Regions from separate parts of the Paenibacillus sp. EB106-04-04-XG159 genome, predicted to be linked through region 1. Evidence: riboswitches for the same ligand, from Rfam matches in the RefSeq annotation. Region 1 holds a riboswitch; each other region holds the start of a gene.
The links. Region 1 has a riboswitch for cyclic di-AMP ahead of AC3WTP_RS21680 (C40 family peptidase). Riboswitches for the same ligand answer to the same signal wherever they lie in the genome.
Positions count from the first base shown of each region.

Region 1 (4,217 bases):
TCTCACCGAACCTGGCTGTCGTGTCAAGTTTTATGACGAACCCTGCCCCATTGAAGCAGGATGCATGGCGATACAAGGATCAGAATCATTATGCTGAGAATGTATACTATCGCGCTAAGCTAGTACTGCTCGCAATGGAGAAGCAGGTAGGGGAAAAGAAGATGCAGCGCATCTTGAAGACTTATTTCAACAAATACCGCTTTAAGCATCCTTCCACTACGGACTTCCAACGCGTAGTCGAATCGGTGACGAAACAGAAATGGACCGACTTCTTCAATCAGTATGTATATGGTCAAGAGATGGCTGACTTTGCGGTTGAGAGCATTGAAACTCACACTGTGCAAGCTAAAGATTCTGTGAAGTATGAATCGACCGTCAGCATTCAGAAGCTTGGAGCGGATTATCCTACTGTTCCGGTCGTATTTGGATTCAAGGACGGCTCGACGACTCGGAAAGTATGGCAAGTCGAGGGTGATCGCATTCAGTACAAGCTGACACATCTTTCACCACTGAGCTGGGTTATGGTTGACCCACTCTATACCATTGTCGTCGAAAATAAACATGTTAACAATTATATGCGCGCTCAAGTAGATGAACCTGTCCGAACGCGTGTAAATTGGTCAGCAGTCAAGTGGATCGAACTGATTACGAATGTATTGGGGTGGTGATCGTCGCATGAAACCACATTTTCGTACGGGATGGGATTGGATCGTGAATCATGTTTATATCTGGGTACTTCTGTTCCTATACCATCTATTGTGGGGATTCTTCCTCTATCGGTTTATTGATTCTATCGTTGTTCCGATATTGAAACGATATCCCGATCCAGCGCCGTCTGAGATGAGCAATCAAATCTTTATGCTGGAGAGCCAATTCCAATTAACCAAAACATCAACCTATACCCCTTATCTGTGGGCTATTATCGGATTTATCGCACTTCGGATGCTGTTGACTCCATTAATTCACGCTGGGCTGCTGTATACCATGGCCAATCATCGATCAGAATCCAGTCTAACCTTCTTTCGAGGTATTGCCGCGGTATGGAAGCCGGTATCCTTATTGTATCTAATCGAAACGGTCGTGCTATTGGCTCCCTCTTATTGGATCGTTCCTTATCTGGCAGAGACGCTGGCGACTTCCCTAAACTGGCAGTCCATGCTGATGAATGTTCTACCGATCGCCTTCGGCTGGATCATTGGAGGGTGGCTTCTGCATCACCTGTTCTTGTTCCTGCAATTCGGCGCGGCGACGGAGATGCCGCTTCTTCAGGCCATGAAATGGGGCATACGCCGTATTCTGCCCGTTATCGGAATATCGCTCACATTCATCCTGATCACAGCTCTCTCTGGCGCAATGATTACAACAGCCGCTATGTTCTGGACAGGGATGACTGCCCTTATCCTCCAACAGGCCTTTCCAGCACTGCAAACTCTGCTGAAGCTATGGAGCCTTTCTAGCCGTTACGCAGCTTGGCAGCATCAGGAACACCTCTAAATCATATAGCTGATACTGTATCAGAAATAGATCACGTATATAGCAAAAAAAACTTGTCTTACCCGCTTTTTTCGCGGATAGGGACAAGTTTTTTTATTTTAGGGACAAAAACAGTTTGTCAAATGAATTACATTCTGTTAAAATAAGTTCAGGATTTATTACAACTTTGTCATGAAACCATTCTCAGTTCTTTCAAGATTGTAATTAAAAGCATCGGACTCAGATGTGATCTTATTATGCCGAATTCCCGTACACATCCGGGAAACGGGGGAACCAAGTATTTTGGGTGAATTGATCTTGCTTATGCAGAGATCATAGGGAGACCTTCAACCGAACCCTCCAGCTAACCTCGCAGGCACGGAAGGGGTATATTAAATTGAAAAAGAAGCTTGTCACTGCAGCTGTTGCAATGAGCTTGCTATTCTCTATCGGAACTGGAAGCGCATTCGCGGCAACTAAGATGGACACTACGATTGATGGTTTGTTAGGTATTGATTACAAGTACGGCGGCACAACAACAAAAGGCTTTGACTGCTCTGGATTCGTAGGATACGTATTCGACAAATACGAAGTTGATCTTCCTCGCACATCCTCTTCGATGTATGATGAAGGTACTAAAGTAAAGAAGAGCGACCTTCGTCCTGGAGATCTAGTATTCTTTAATACTAGCGGAAAAGGTATTTCTCACGTAGGTATTTACGTTGGTGACAACAAATTTGCTCATGCTTCCACAAGCAAGGGAACTCGCATCGACAGCTTGAGCATGGATTACTATGAGAACCGCTATGTGGGTGCTAAGCGCATCTTGAGCGACGAGCAATACAAGTATATGGCAACTGAATAGTAGTTCAACAGATTTAGTAGATTAACCCGGTAGGATGCCTAATGCAGCCTGTCGGGTTTTTTAATGTGTAATGCTGCAATGAGCGCCTTCGCTATGCTTAATTGACTATAAGACGGCATGGCAATCGTCAACCCTTCAAACTTCGAGAGTAATATCGAATGTTATGATTAGCCTTGTCCGTGAAACAATTCAAATGATAAAGGCATGTCCCTTAGACCTGTGGACATGCCTCACTTCAGCTAGTATTCGTGCTATTGTCGAGAGCTCTGCTCACCCTGTTGAGCTCTCCATTCCTGCATCTTAGCTTTTAATTCCTCAGCAGTGATCCCATCCATCTGCGCACCGTTCTGGGTAGACCAATCTTTCATACGCTGCGCACGGTCCTCTTTATTGACATGTTTCCCGTGGAACAGGTGTTTTTTTCCACCCATCTTCAGATGAACTTCGTCACGAATCTGCTCAAGCGTCTTCCCTTCCGTCGATATACCCAATTTTTTGGCGACAAGCAGCAAACGCTTCTCACGCAGCTCTCGCATCTGGCTGCGAAGCTCCTTCATCTCGGTTTGCATCTTCTGCAGCTCTGGATCCTTCTGCAGTTCCTCCCACTTCGCCTTTGCATCAGCTCGGGATTTATCTTCAGATGTGCTCGGTTTCATCATGTCGCCTGTTGGCAGCATCGATAGCAATTGAGACGGCTCACCGTTCTTGCGATCATTTACTCCAGCCATCACGACCTTCGCCTCTGGCAGCGTCGCAATTGTCTTCTCTGTCACTTCAAGTGCCGATGTCGATGTCGGAGACGCAAGCAGCAGCATTATAGCTGTTGACCAAGCAACAGCCGATGTCGTAGTCCATTTCATCCTTGTGACACCTCATTTCATAAAGAGATAAGATTAGTATGATCAATTTATGTAAAATCATGCTGAAAATAGGCTTAAATTTTGTTCATGTTTAAGCTATGCTACAGGTACAGCATTCATATTCATCTAATCTGTTATATCGCACCATTCTCATCATACGTATAAGGAGCAGCGATTGTTTCAACCAATGCGATCCAATTGTCATTTTACTTAACATCCGCTTTCCAATATTCCGGGATAATCCTATAACTTGTTAGTGAAAGGTGTGAAAATTCCTTGATTCTCATGCTGAATGAACTTGATCCTGACATCATACAAGACATCCAACAGCTGGAGCGCTGCTGCCAAGCAATTGATCCATCTGTCCGTCTCTCTCTCGATAATTCTCTCAATATCGATAAGCATATTCCTTCTTACTATCTTTATTATGAACAGCAGCAACTTGTAAGCTTTATTAAGCTGTTTATCCCTACGAAGGAAGAAGCAGAAGTTACCGGCTGCACACTGCCTGACTATAGGCAGCAAGGATACTTCAGCTCACTGCTGACAAAGGCTAGAGAGCAGCTCACACTCTACCGTATACCGAGCTTGCTGCTCGTATGCGACTCTCAAGCCGCTCCTGCTAAGCAGCTCATGAATAGACTGCCAGCCGCCTATCAATTTACAGAGTATTCACTGAAGTACAAGGGGGAGCCGATATATTCTAATCCTCTCTCTCCTTATGCAGTTCGTTTGAAGGTGGCTTCTGAGGAGGCTCTAAACAGTCTCGTTCATTTATCCAGTACCATCTTTGAAGAGAGCATTGAGTCTGCCGCATCATTTATAACTAATACGATGAATGCTGCCAACCGTACGCAATATGCAATCATGCATGGCGATCAATATGCGGGCATCGTATCGATCACCTATGTGGAACAATCCGCGTCCATCAATGGCTTCGGGATTGACCCAACCCTTCAGGGCAAGGGATTAGGCAGAGCCGCGCTTTATGAAGTAATTCAAGAATTAACGAATAAGAA
Region 1 covers NZ_JBYTDY010000025.1:43,002-47,218, forward strand. Annotated here, with positions in the region: gene AC3WTP_RS21670 (M1 family metallopeptidase) at 1-668, shown strand, start outside; gene AC3WTP_RS21675 (carbamoyl transferase) at 676-1,494, shown strand; cyclic di-AMP (ydaO/yuaA leader) riboswitch at 1,722-1,866, shown strand; gene AC3WTP_RS21680 (C40 family peptidase) at 1,871-2,338, shown strand; gene AC3WTP_RS21685 (hypothetical protein) at 2,590-3,198, opposite strand; gene AC3WTP_RS21690 (GNAT family N-acetyltransferase) at 3,484-4,217, shown strand, end outside.

Region 2 (4,217 bases), on a different contig from region 1:
GATGGAGCAACTATAATGCCATTAGGTTTATTCAAGGCTACGATGCTGCAGCCGTATCGTACGCGCGAGTTCAGCTCACGCAGTGTGACTCCATTCAAGCATCTCGGTACGTTGAGCTCCACAATCGTATATTCCTTAGACAACTCAATATAATCAAGGAGATTAGGTGATACGAGATGGTGAGCAACCCGAATGCCCATATCCCGTTCCGGATATATAATTCGGTCAACTCCAAGCCGCTCCAGGACTCTGCCATGCAGATCAGACAGCGCCTTGGCAACTACTTTCTTGACCCCCAGCTCCTTCACCTGAATACTAACCAGTATACTCGTCTGGATATCATTGCCTATTGCTACAATGACACAGTCAAAGTTGCGAATGCCGAGCGAACGAAGCACTTCCTCATCTGTCGCGTCAGCAACGACTGCATGTGTTACCACATTGTTCATTTCATCAATAACTTCCTCATCCTTGTCGATTCCCAATACCTGGTGACCAAGCTTCATCAATTCTTCAGCCAAGCTGGAACCGAACCGTCCCATTCCAATGACGGCATACTGCTGCACATCCATCTTTGATACTATCCCCTTTGTTGTTAACCTATCGTTATCTTTCCTTCTGGATGACGGAACAATTCACGTTCCGTCTTCGGTCCAAGCGCATATGCAAGTGTAAGCGGGCCTAATCGGCCGATAAACATCGTCATCGCAATCAACAGCTTGCCGATGCTCGATAGATCGCTGGTGATCCCCATAGTCAGACCTACAGTACCGAATGCAGAAGTTGTTTCAAATAAGATCGCAAGAAAATCTGCATCCTCTGTCGTTGACAGGATCATGGACACGGTAATGACCAGACCTAGCGCTATCAATATTAAAGTGAGTGCTTTATTCAATCGGTCTTTCGCCAAGCGATGCTTAAACATCACGATATCATCCTTGCCGCGTACCATCGCAACGACCCCGCCGAATAATATCGCGAATGTCGTCGTCTTAATACCGCCGCCCGTCGAGCCTGGAGAAGCACCGATAAACATGAGAATGACTATAAAGAATTGAGTTGCCTGCCGCAATCCGGCAATATCAACCGTATTGACCCCTGCTGTACGAGGTGAAACCGATTGAAAGAATGAAGCTAATATCTTCTCGAAGAAGTTCATATCCCCCATCGTGTTCGGATTCGAAAATTCGAATACGAAGATGACAAGCGCCCCGAATAAGATTAAGAAACCAGTCGTATACAGAACAACCTTCGTATGAAGCGACAAACGCTTCGTCCTGCGATAATCAACCAGATCGGACATGACGATAAATCCTATACCTCCCGATACAATCAGGAACATCGCTACGATATTAGTGATCGGATCATCGACATAGCTGGTCAAGCTGGAGAACGGTCCGCTTGCTGTCATCCCGAATATATCGAATCCCGCATTATTGAAAAAGGATATCCCGTGAAATATACCAAAGTACAGCGCCTGTCCAAAAGGCATGTCGACCGCCCAACGCAGTGCAAACACAATAGCGGCTGAACCTTCAATGATGAGAGAATAGAGCAGTACTTTGCGGATCAGACGAACGATACCTTCCATCGAACCCTGATTCAGCGCCTCCTGCAAGATCAATCGTTCCTTCAATGATATCTTCTTCTTGAATACGAGCGCGAACAACGTCGCCATCGTCATAAATCCCAGACCGCCGATCTGGATAAGACATAAGATGACTATCTGTCCGAACATGGTAAAGTGCGACCCCGTATCAACGACAACCAATCCTGTAACACATGTTGCAGACGTCGCTGTGAACAATGCATCGATAAAGTGGAGCGGTTGACCGTCAACGTTTGATATGGGGAGCATCAGAAGAAATGAGCCTAACAAAATGATTGCAGCGAATCCCACTGCCAGTATGCGCGCCGGAGTTAATCTCCATGGTCGTAAAAGCTCAATCTTTTTCAATTGCTGTGCCCACCTCTAAAAAATTTCATAAAAAAAAGCATCGGAATACCAATGCTGTCTGGTTTCCTGACGTGCTCGCCTACGAGGTTAGCTGACGGATTCGGGCACGTCAAGTTGCCCTATTCGCAGCGCTTGCAGCTTATACTCTAAGTCTGCAGCACATTGCGAAATTCACCCCAAATATCGGTTCCCCCGCTTTCGCTTGCGCGAAATTCGGCTCTATACAATTCATAACGAGATGATTATATACGTTTATACGAGCACTTACAAAGTCAATAAACTGGCAAATTCATCTGAAATGTACCCGAATTAGGGATTAAGAGCGTTTACATTAGATTGTTTTCATGCAATGCATCAGTGTGACGCCTGTTTTCTTGACGTTGCATTATAATTTCGATAACCTTGTTCTATTCAAATGAAACATAAGCGGCTATGATCAGATATACAATCATAATAAGACCATTTCACGATAGAGGGGGATTCCCTTGTCTTCTCACTTTGAACAAGCATCCGTTACTGCGTCTTTGCATCAGAGAACCGTCTCAAGACTTGTTGTCGTTTGCTCCGTGATCGGGTTCATGATCTTCTTGGCATTTCAAGTCATAGCTCCCATTACATCTGGCAGTGAAGAAGCACTCGCTAAGCCCATCACGAAACAAGAAGCTTTGAACCTCGCATATAAGGTGTATGCGGATGAGGCATTCGCCTCAGGAAGACAGTCCTCTAAACCGCTGGAAACAGCTGTTATATACGATACGAATCAACTCTTATCCGGTTATGTGAGCAAAGAACAATTGATGGAAAGCTATGAGCCTTGGGACAAGCTGGCTCCATACGACTACTACCGTGTCTTGATGAGAAGAGGGAATCTGCATGATCTGGAATACACGATTGTAGATCTGCATATGACGAGCGGCAAGCTGGTCGGTTATCAGACCCAAACGACTGACATGCCTTCTAGTTCATCTAACCTTAGCGAGGCCGACATGGCGGCTCGGACGGATGAAGCAATTCGGGAGCTCGGGTATACAGATGCCCAAGTACAGCGATTGCCGATGTCAGCCGCGAATCCGAATGAGATCAGATATCGTGTACCTGCTGCCAAGGTAGGCGACGCCTCGTTGGAGCTAGTTGCCACATGGTCTGGAGACTATATAACCAGCCTTAGGCCTGTATGGGATGTTCCACCTGCATATACTTCTGAAATGAAACACCAGCAGGAATCAGCAGAGAAGACTCAAAACTACGCCTATCAGCTAATGTCACTTATTATGGGGATTGCAGCTGTCGTATGTGCTGTAGTCTATCGACGTACGATACATTTCGGTTCCTGGACGATCATATTGCTTGCTGTCATATCCTGCGGATTATCCGTCGTCCACTCATGGAATGCCCTGCCCAGCTATGTCATGCTGGAACAGAAAGTACCTGTCACAACCGGCGATATACAGAACGCCCTATATCTGCAATCTGCAATTGTTGTCGTACAAGGCGGAATTATGTTATATCTGGCCTTGGTCACGGGACGCGCGCTGTGGAGACGGAGCCTCCATACTAATTTGCTGCCTACATGGAGACATCCCAACTTTGGAACCGCATTGGTGAATGCCTTCTGGAACGGACTATGCTGGGCAGGAATACTGCTTGGTATGCAGACGATTATATTCACCCTGCTGGAGCTCGGTGTCGGTGCTTGGAGCTCAACGGATTCGATCTCATCTCCATTGAATCTGACTTATATGTACATGTACCCCTTGCTCGCATGGGTAGCCGCGATCTCTGAAGAAGGATTCTACCGTTTATTCGGCGTAGGGCTGTTGAGAAGATGGATTCCGAACACATGGATTGCTGCCATCGTCCCTACCTTCGTCTGGGCCGCGGGACATGTGATGTATCCGATATACCCGTTCTACTCAAGACCAGTAGAACTGATGATTATCGGCTTCGCCTTCGTATGGATAATGGTTCGGTACGGCTTCTGGACAGCCGTCAGCGCTCATCTGATGCTCGATACGCTGCTGATGGTGATGTCCCTATTCCTGGAGCGCTCCTTGGCGGGCTTTACATTCGGTATTATATACCTGCTGCTTCCAGTAACAGTTGTGTATTGCTTAGCCGCGATGCACCGCAATCGCAAAACGGTTACATATTCAATCCCATAAACAATTGAGGCACTTGCTGAAATACTATTTATAAGTATTCCAACAAGTGCCTCTTATTTATTCTATATCCCCATCGACGCTTTCGATATCATCATGAT
Region 2 covers NZ_JBYTDY010000004.1:110,326-114,542, reverse strand. Annotated here, with positions in the region: gene AC3WTP_RS06500 (potassium channel family protein) at 1-572, opposite strand, end outside; gene AC3WTP_RS06495 (TrkH family potassium uptake protein) at 596-1,957, opposite strand; cyclic di-AMP (ydaO/yuaA leader) riboswitch at 2,019-2,186, opposite strand; gene AC3WTP_RS06490 (CPBP family intramembrane glutamic endopeptidase) at 2,443-4,119, shown strand; gene uvrC (excinuclease ABC subunit UvrC) at 4,177-4,217, opposite strand, start outside.
Region 2: another riboswitch for cyclic di-AMP. It lies ahead of AC3WTP_RS06495 (TrkH family potassium uptake protein); the one in region 1 lies ahead of AC3WTP_RS21680 (C40 family peptidase).

Region 3 (4,217 bases), on a different contig from region 1:
GATTCCGAGAGGAATGGATACGATACATCCAAGCAATACGGATATGAACGTGATCGTCAGATGCTCCTGCAACGCAATCAATATGTCTCCGCCGCGCTCTTGGAAGAAAGTAAACAGCTCGTTCATTACTTCGCCTCCTCTTCGAGGCTCTTGCCATATTGATCAATGAGAGCCGGGTACACTTCGTTCAGATGGCTGACGATACTGCCCCGTGTCAACAGTCCTGCCAAGCGTCCTGTTTCATCTACCACAGCCAGGTTCGATAATCGATGATTCGTCATCATCTCTACTGCTTCAGGCAGCGAGGTCCCAGGAGCAACTTGATACCCAATCGGACGCATCACATCCTGAACCGTCTTGTTCTCACTGCCGAATTCACTTAGAACGCGATAAATCGAAACGATCCCAAGCACCTTCCGGTAGCGGTCAACCACGAACAAGGTATCCACTCGGCGCGCCTCCATAATCTTGATCGCTTCTGCCAAGCCGCGATTCGGATAGATCGTCGCGGGCTGCGTGACCATAACATCGTCAACCGCAGTCATCCGCATAGGCTCGCCTTGAACGGTATCTTCAACCTGTTTCTGTCCGATAAAGGTACGAACAAAGTCATTTGCAGGATAACGGAGTATGGTCTCAGGCGATCCAGACTGCACAATCTCCCCATCCTTCATGAGGATGATCGTATCGGCTAACTTAATCGCTTCATTCATATCATGCGTAACAAAGATGATCGTCTTATGCAACTCTTCCTGCAGACGAACCAGCTCATCCTGCAGCTGCTCACGGCTGATCGGATCAAGCGCGCTGAACGGCTCATCCATCAATATAATATCCGGGTCCGCGGCCAAAGCGCGGATAACACCGATCCGCTGCTGCTGCCCTCCGCTTAATTCAGAAGGATAGCGATCACGATAAACTGCCGGATCCAGATTGACCATGTTCAACAATTCATCTACACGCTGATCTATTTTACTTTGATTCCATTTCATCAGATTAGGAACAACGGCGACATTTTTAGCGATTGTCATATGGGGGAATAAGCCAACACTTTGGATGACGTAACCGATTCGGCGTCTAAGCTCAACCGGGTTCTGAGTGGAGATATCTTCACCATTAATCAGGATGGTTCCACTGGAGGGGGTAATCAGGCTGTTGATATGCTTCATCGTCGTTGATTTACCACAGCCGCTCGGTCCAATAAGTACAGTTAACTCCCCTTTATTAATCGTCAGATTAATATCTTTGAGAGACTGAAAGCCATCTTCATAAATCTTATTTACCTGCTTAAATTCAATCATAATCCTCTCACCTCTACTTTTATTGATCACAGTTTACCCAATATTTGCGATTAAACATTCTCCTGCCAAGCTAATCACTACAGGACTCTTTCTAGATGTTCCATCTCGATTATAAGTACCGTTCATGTCCTGGTAGATCATCAAACCATGAAGCACCTTCAGGGCAATCCAGAGTCATAAACTTCCCATAATTTCCGTTCTTCGATTGATGAAACTTCAAATAGGCTTTGCCATCTTCGATCGCCAATATCTCAATCTTGCCGGACGCATGACTCATGGACAATCTAACCCGCTTACCAAGCCCCGAGGTTCGTGCCTTCGCCTGCTCCACAATTTCATATGCACGCTGCAAGGACAAGACAAAGTCAGAATTGCCCGCAACTGGACGATTGATAAAAAAGTAATACGGTGTAACACCAGCCCATGATAATTGGTCAAGTAGTTCACTCAACACCGCTGGATCATCATTAATCCCCTTTAATACAGGCGTCTGATTCACCACGATAACACCAGCGCTATGGAGTGCATCAAAGGCTCGCTTCGCTTCAAGAGTAATCTCTCGCGGATGGTTGATGTGCGCCATCACATAGATCCGCTGATCTACACTCGAATTCTCACGAAACACCTGAAGCAGCTCTTCATCTTCATAGATCCGCATCGGATTAAACACCGGCAGCTTGGAGCCGAATCGCACAATCTTTACATGCTCGATACTGCGAAGACGTTCCAATATCTCACGAATCTTCTTCGTAGAGAGAATAAGGCTATCCCCGCCCGTGAGCAGCACATTGTTGATCTCAGGATGCTGTTCGATGTAAGCTAGGCCCGGCTCTACATTCAATGAAGCCTCATTCACATCATTGCGGAACAAGCGTTTACGGAAGCAATAACGACAGTAAGCGCCGCACACCTCCGATACAATGAGAAGCGCCGTTGTTCCATACTTGTGCTGACATCCAGGTGCTACATAATTGGCATGCTCATCAGATGCATCCCAACGTCCATACTCCAACAGCTCTCCTTCATTCGGAATGACGAGCTTGCGGATAGGATCATGTTCATCGTTCCAGTCGATCAAGCCAAGGTAGTAATCATTCACGCGGAACACGAATTTCTCCGTGATCTGTTTGAGCTTAGCGCGCTCCTCCTCGGGAATAGCAGTAATTCGATCAATCTGCGTAATGTACTTTGGTTGCGGCATTACGATCGCCCCTTTACTCAAGAATTGGCTTACTCAGTCCTTCTCTTTCAAGTGATGTGCGGATCATCATGATGATCGGTGATTGGATTCAGTCTAGATGCGTCTTGACTGAGACGGGGGGGGGGAAATGGTTCTTTCTTGCTTGCAGAAGATAATACTGTTGCGGGTCAACAGAAAAAGACCCCAACACAAACAATGACTCATCGGTCATTGTTGTGAAATAGGGTCAGCAAAATAATAAAACCCGAATAAAGATTCGGGTCATGGTGATATGTTCATAATTGTGATGTGACCCATCTCCTGCAAACGAGGTTAGCTGACGGACTCGGAAAAGATGGTTTCCTACGCATTGCTGCGACTAGCCCCACTGATTGGTTCCCCCGCTTCCCATTGCTGGGAATTAAGCGTACTTCTATGCTATATGAATATTGACATATTGTCAACATGATTACCACTCAATATTTTCCAGCAATGCAAAATACGAGCACCCCAACGAGTGCTCGCCACTTTCTTATCAAGGAAATTTAACTTATGATATTCGCCTCTAAACTTAATCTTTAGTCGCTTTAGTCCAGAAGCCTCCGTGGAATTGAGTAGGTTCAAGTGTAATGACAAACGCCTTCGAATCAATCTCGATAATCGATTGATACAACTTCTTCTGGTTCTTGCGTCTCGCTAACACTTCCAGCACGAGCCTGTCTCCATCGCGACCTTGACCAATCCATGTGGTAACGCCATAACCTAATTTACGCAGATGCTGAGGTACTTCGCTGAACGGATCGTTTACGATAACTCGCATCGTAACATATCCGAGCGCTAGCTTCCCTTCGATCCAAGAACCTGCTAATACACCTAAGCCGTATCCAAGTGCATATACGATCAGGCTGATCGGCTGATCCAAATATTTCAGAACCATATTCAAGCCAAGCACATATATCGTAATTTCTACACAGCTTAGGACAGCAGCATAATACTTTTGGCCTTTCAGTGTCAGAATCATGCGCAAGGTGAAGAACGCGACGTATACGATTTGTATGCAAAAGATCGATAATAGGATAGTAAATATAACCTACATCTCCTTCAAGTTTATACATTTGTTGTATTACATACGTTAACCGTTAGTGCGCTTCTTCAAACCTGGAGTCGTAAGTATGATGTTTCCGTTAGTCATGAGGAGTGATTCCTGCAATGTCGTAGAGAAGCTCCATTCGCAGATGCTCGCGCACTGTATCAGCCAGCCTGTCAAAAGCCTCTTCTTGTCGATTCACAAAGCTAATACAGCTATTGAGCGGCAATAAACCCTTCCCTTCCCTCAGCTGATTAAGCCACGCACGGCGAAAATGATCATTATGAAATATACCGTGCACATACGTTCCCCAAGCTTTCCCATCTATCGAGGCATAGCCATCGCCAAAGGCTTCTCCAGCGCCTTGAAGTATGAACAAAGGACCTGCGGCTTTCTCGCTCATATTTACCGTTGAGCGCCCCATATGAATTTCATAGCCTGTTATCTTCAACCCCACTAAGTGTTCCTTGTCGGTTAGATTTCGACTTACCTCGCCATACACACGCTCAATCTTCTTCTCCGCGTAGAAGCACGTTTCTATCGGCAGATAACTCAAGCCCTTCACGACCGTCCCCGGTTCAGCCTCAGCACCATCTGGAACACTTATTAGATTGCCTAGCATTTGATAGCCACCGCAGATTCCAACCAG
Region 3 covers NZ_JBYTDY010000003.1:348,151-352,367, forward strand. Annotated here, with positions in the region: gene AC3WTP_RS05820 (ABC transporter permease) at 1-126, opposite strand, end outside; gene AC3WTP_RS05825 (betaine/proline/choline family ABC transporter ATP-binding protein) at 126-1,301, opposite strand; gene AC3WTP_RS05830 (KamA family radical SAM protein) at 1,411-2,502, opposite strand; cyclic di-AMP (ydaO/yuaA leader) riboswitch at 2,789-2,919, opposite strand; gene AC3WTP_RS05835 (DUF2179 domain-containing protein) at 3,053-3,568, opposite strand; gene AC3WTP_RS05840 (cobyric acid synthase) at 3,666-4,217, opposite strand, start outside.
Region 3: another riboswitch for cyclic di-AMP. It lies ahead of AC3WTP_RS05830 (KamA family radical SAM protein); the one in region 1 lies ahead of AC3WTP_RS21680 (C40 family peptidase).

Region 4 (4,217 bases), on a different contig from region 1:
GGAAGGCTGTATTAGAGGCCGAGCAGCATCCATCGTACAGGTGATTCGCCTCGAGATTCCGTTCAGGCACATACACGTCATGTATGTATCGACTGGAAAGGGATATCCCTATTCACCGCTCGATGAAGGAATGATCGCGACCCTTCAGGGAATGGTTGCACAAGTGACTACGATAGGGTCGAAGGATGCAGTAGCTTCCACGGCGGCTCTTGTCAGACCGGACCTCGTCCTTGTGCTGGACGGGATGGAGCTTCCAGTGGAGCAATTGAACGAGCTGAGAGCGATCGGAATTCGCACAGCAATCTGGTTGACGGATGATCCTTACTATACAGATATTATGAAGAATGTGGTGCAGCATTATGATTTTATTTTCACCCTGGAAATGAACTGTGTCAGCTTCTATCAATCCATTGGCTGTGCGAATGTACATTACTTGCCGTTCGGTGTATATCCCGGACATTTTCAGCCTAGGACCACTTCGAGCGGCAGATTGCGTGAGGTATGCTTCATCGGCACTGCTTATTGGAATCGAGTGCGCTTCTTAGATCCGATCTTCCCGAGGCTTATGTCCTATGACACTCGAATCTCTGGAATTTGGTGGGATCGTGTAGCCAGGTACCGCCAACATAAGCAAAAGGTTGATCTTGGTCGTTGGCTTACCCCGCAAGAAACAGCTGAAATGTACAATGTAACGAAGATCGTGATTAACATGCATCGCTCGCATGATGATGATACCTTTAATAGCAATTCGGCACAGATTGTCGGCGTTTCACCTAATCCGCGCACGTTTGAAATCCTGGGCTGCGGAACACTGCAGTTGACAGATGTGCGCAGTGATCTATCGCGATTCTACACCCCAGGAGTAGAGATTGAGACCTATAACTCGCCGGAAGAAATGCTTCAGAAGATTGATTATTATTTAAAGCATGAGGAAGAACGCCGTGAGATTGCGCTGCGCGGCCTTGCACGCACACTGCGTGAGCATACTTATGCTCATCGGCTCAATCAGCTGTTCGGAACTATATATGGATCTTAGTTTAAGTTGAGAGCCGTCGCGCGGACCTTCCGAGCGGCGGTTTTGCATGTTGTGGAAAAAATAGGTGGTTGGAGCGCTAAACTATGACTTTATGTCGAAAAAACGATTACAACCAGTTCATTCTTAGATTATCTGCTTTATGCTTTATCGATCTGATAATCGCTAGATTAAACGAGCAAGACATAGCTGTGAATATGAAAATAGAAGATTGTGTGTGATTAGTCACATGAATCTAGCCTTAATAATTCAATAGCAGCTTTCGGTTTCGTTTACATAAAGGTTGCGGGAGGCGTAAGATACATTTCAGCAATTGATCACAGCCGTTGCGATTTCATCGCTGAATTCCGCGTAATGCGGAAACGGGGGAACCATTATCGCGAATAGTATAGCTTGCAGCCGCATGATGATTGAAGCTGCGAAGCGGATGTTATTCGCTGGGGTGAATCCGGTTAAGGACATATTCACGATAGGCATGTGAATTGTCGCTTCAACCAGTAGGGCGACTCTTCGATTCCGAACCCGACAGCTAACCTCGTAAGCGTCCGAGGAGAGGCGCGTTTAGGCTAAAGTACATGAAGCATCAGGTACATTAGATACAGCGCATGCAGATCAGCCTCTTACCCGAATGAATGATGCGTTTGCGGACATTTTAGGAGGTAGTGAGGATCATGTATGACAGAGATCGGACCATTGCGGTATTCGCTCCTAATGCAATGGGAGTAGACTTCGTTCGATCGATTAAGGGCGCCGGAATCCCGGTTGCCGCAGTTGTTAACAATGCCCAGTGCGTTACCCGGATGAAACAGCTTGGTGTGACAAATATTTGGCGCATCAACACATCCAAGTCACTGGCAGACTCTCAGCCCTTGGGGCGAGTAGGACGTATTTATTTATTTGAAACGAGCTTTGCGTTGACCTGTCGGTTGTTGAAGCACTGTCGACCTTGGACCACAGACAGTATCGTGGTCATTACGAAGCATCATAATCCAAGATCGATCTATCGGCTGCTCGGAGCGGATATGGTATTGTACACACAATCCGAACAGGTATCGTTTCTGCTGAATGATCTGATTAGTTAGCAGAGCTATAGGTTGATCCTAATTTCATAGAGCCAAGGCCAAGCTCATCGCTTAATCCCTGTTGCAGGGGAGCGGGGGAACCAATTAGGCATGTCAGAGTGAGTAATGCTCTGTCATGCAGGGGTGAATCTCGGCAGCCAGCCGAGTAGGGCGACTCATGCGCCCGAATCCGTCAGCTAACCTCGTAAGCGTCCATAGAGGCAGCCTTCTTTCGTCGTGCAGTATGTCCGGCTTTCTATAGCTGTGACTAGATAACCGCATGGGAAGAGGACCCCCTCTTTCCGTGCGGTTTTTTTGCGATTCGGCGCTGAAATTAGGTGGAACCTGGTTCATTCGATTCTAAAGGGGTGTGAAGACTGTGTTGGATGTCATTATGGTCGCGCTGCTAGGGCTGTTGTCCTCGATCGTGTATATCGTATATCGATGGAGCGCTTCTGAATTAGAAAGCTGATTAGCGAGGTGAACGTCATGATGATCGCACTGGGAGTGCTTGTAGCGGCACTGTTTGTCTATCTTGGCTACGCATTGGTTAAACCTGAGAAATTCTAGATTCCTATAGGGGTTATAAGCGAGAAAGGTGGAGCTGCACAATGACAGCTTTGGGCTGGTTATCTATTGGTATTACGATTGTGATCGTTATTTTGCTGGCGCGACCGGTAGGGCATTATTTGGCGAAGGTGTTCAATAGCGAAGGGGCTCCGCTGCCAGGCGACCGCATTCTTGGTCCAGTTGATCGCTTCTTGTTCAAGATATTCGGGATACGAGAAGTCAATCAGAGCTGGAAGGGATATGCGATGGCTCTCGTGCTTACGAATGTAGTAATGATCGGAATCACGTATACAATCTTTCGAGTGCAGGCTTACCTGCCGTTGAATCCAAGCGGTGTTCCGAACATGGAGCCCAGCTTGGCCTTTAATACAGCGATTAGCTTTATGACGAATACGAATCTGCAGCACTACAGCGGTGAAACGGGTTTATCTTACTTGTCGCAGATGGTTGCCATCGTATTCCTCATGTTTACTTCTCCGGCGACTGGCCTTGCGCTCGTATTTGCAATTATTCGCGGGCTGACCGGCAGACCGATGGGCAACTTCTTCGTTGATATGGTTCGATCGATTACTCGGGTGCTCATGCCGATCGCAATTGTAGCAACTGTGCTGTTCGCAGCATGGGGAGTGCCTCAGACCTTGTCGCCAAGCGAAACGGTAACGACACTGCAGGGAGAAGAGCAGACGATTGTGCGTGGTCCCGTAGCCTCATTTGTAGCGATTAAAGAGCTCGGCAACAACGGAGGCGGCTTCTATGGCCCGAACTCAACGCATCCGCTTGAGAACCCGAATGCATTAAGCAATACGCTGCAGATGATCTTGATGCTGCTCGTGACGACAGCTACGCCGTTTGCTTACGGCAAGATGGCTGGAAACGCCAAGGAAGGCAGGACGCTGTTCGTCGCGATGCTCATCATGTTTGTGGTGATGACCGGCTTATCCGTAACGGCTGAACAGGCTGGCAATCCCGTTATGCATCAGGCAGGCATTGAAGGGCCGAGCATGGAGGGCAAGGAGGTGCGCTTCGGCGTAGCGCAGTCCGCTCTATATTCTGTCGTTACAACAGCTTCCGAGACGGGGGCAGTTAATAATATGCATGATACGATGACCCCTCTAGGCGGATTGATCCCGCTTGCGAATATGATGCTGAACACCATATTCGGCGGTATGGGAGTAGGCTTCGTCAACGTTCTCATGTATGCGATGATCGCGGTGTTTCTATCCGGTCTCATGGTCGGCCGTACACCGGAATTTCTCGGGCGCAAGCTGGAGAGCCGCGAGATGAAGCTGATCGCCGTAACGTTAATTATTCATCCGCTGCTCATTCTGTTCCCAGCAGCAGTAGCATTGATGACCCAAGCGGATACCTTGAGCAATCCTGGATTCCACGGTTTAACGCAGGCATTGTACGAATTCACCTCTTCTGCTGCCAACAACGGCTCAGGCTTTGAAGGTTTAGGAGATGCGACAGCTTTCTGGAATATTGCGACTGGCAGTGTCATGTTCTTGGGACGCTTCCTCTCCATGGTGCTGCTGCTCGCGGTAGCAGGCTCG
Region 4 covers NZ_JBYTDY010000004.1:194,976-199,192, forward strand. Annotated here, with positions in the region: gene AC3WTP_RS06820 (CgeB family protein) at 1-1,036, shown strand, start outside; cyclic di-AMP (ydaO/yuaA leader) riboswitch at 1,362-1,593, shown strand; gene AC3WTP_RS06825 (hypothetical protein) at 1,705-2,115, shown strand; cyclic di-AMP (ydaO/yuaA leader) riboswitch at 2,154-2,320, shown strand; gene kdpF (K(+)-transporting ATPase subunit F) at 2,587-2,664, shown strand; gene kdpA (potassium-transporting ATPase subunit KdpA) at 2,706-4,217, shown strand, end outside.
Region 4: another riboswitch for cyclic di-AMP. It lies ahead of AC3WTP_RS06825 (hypothetical protein); the one in region 1 lies ahead of AC3WTP_RS21680 (C40 family peptidase).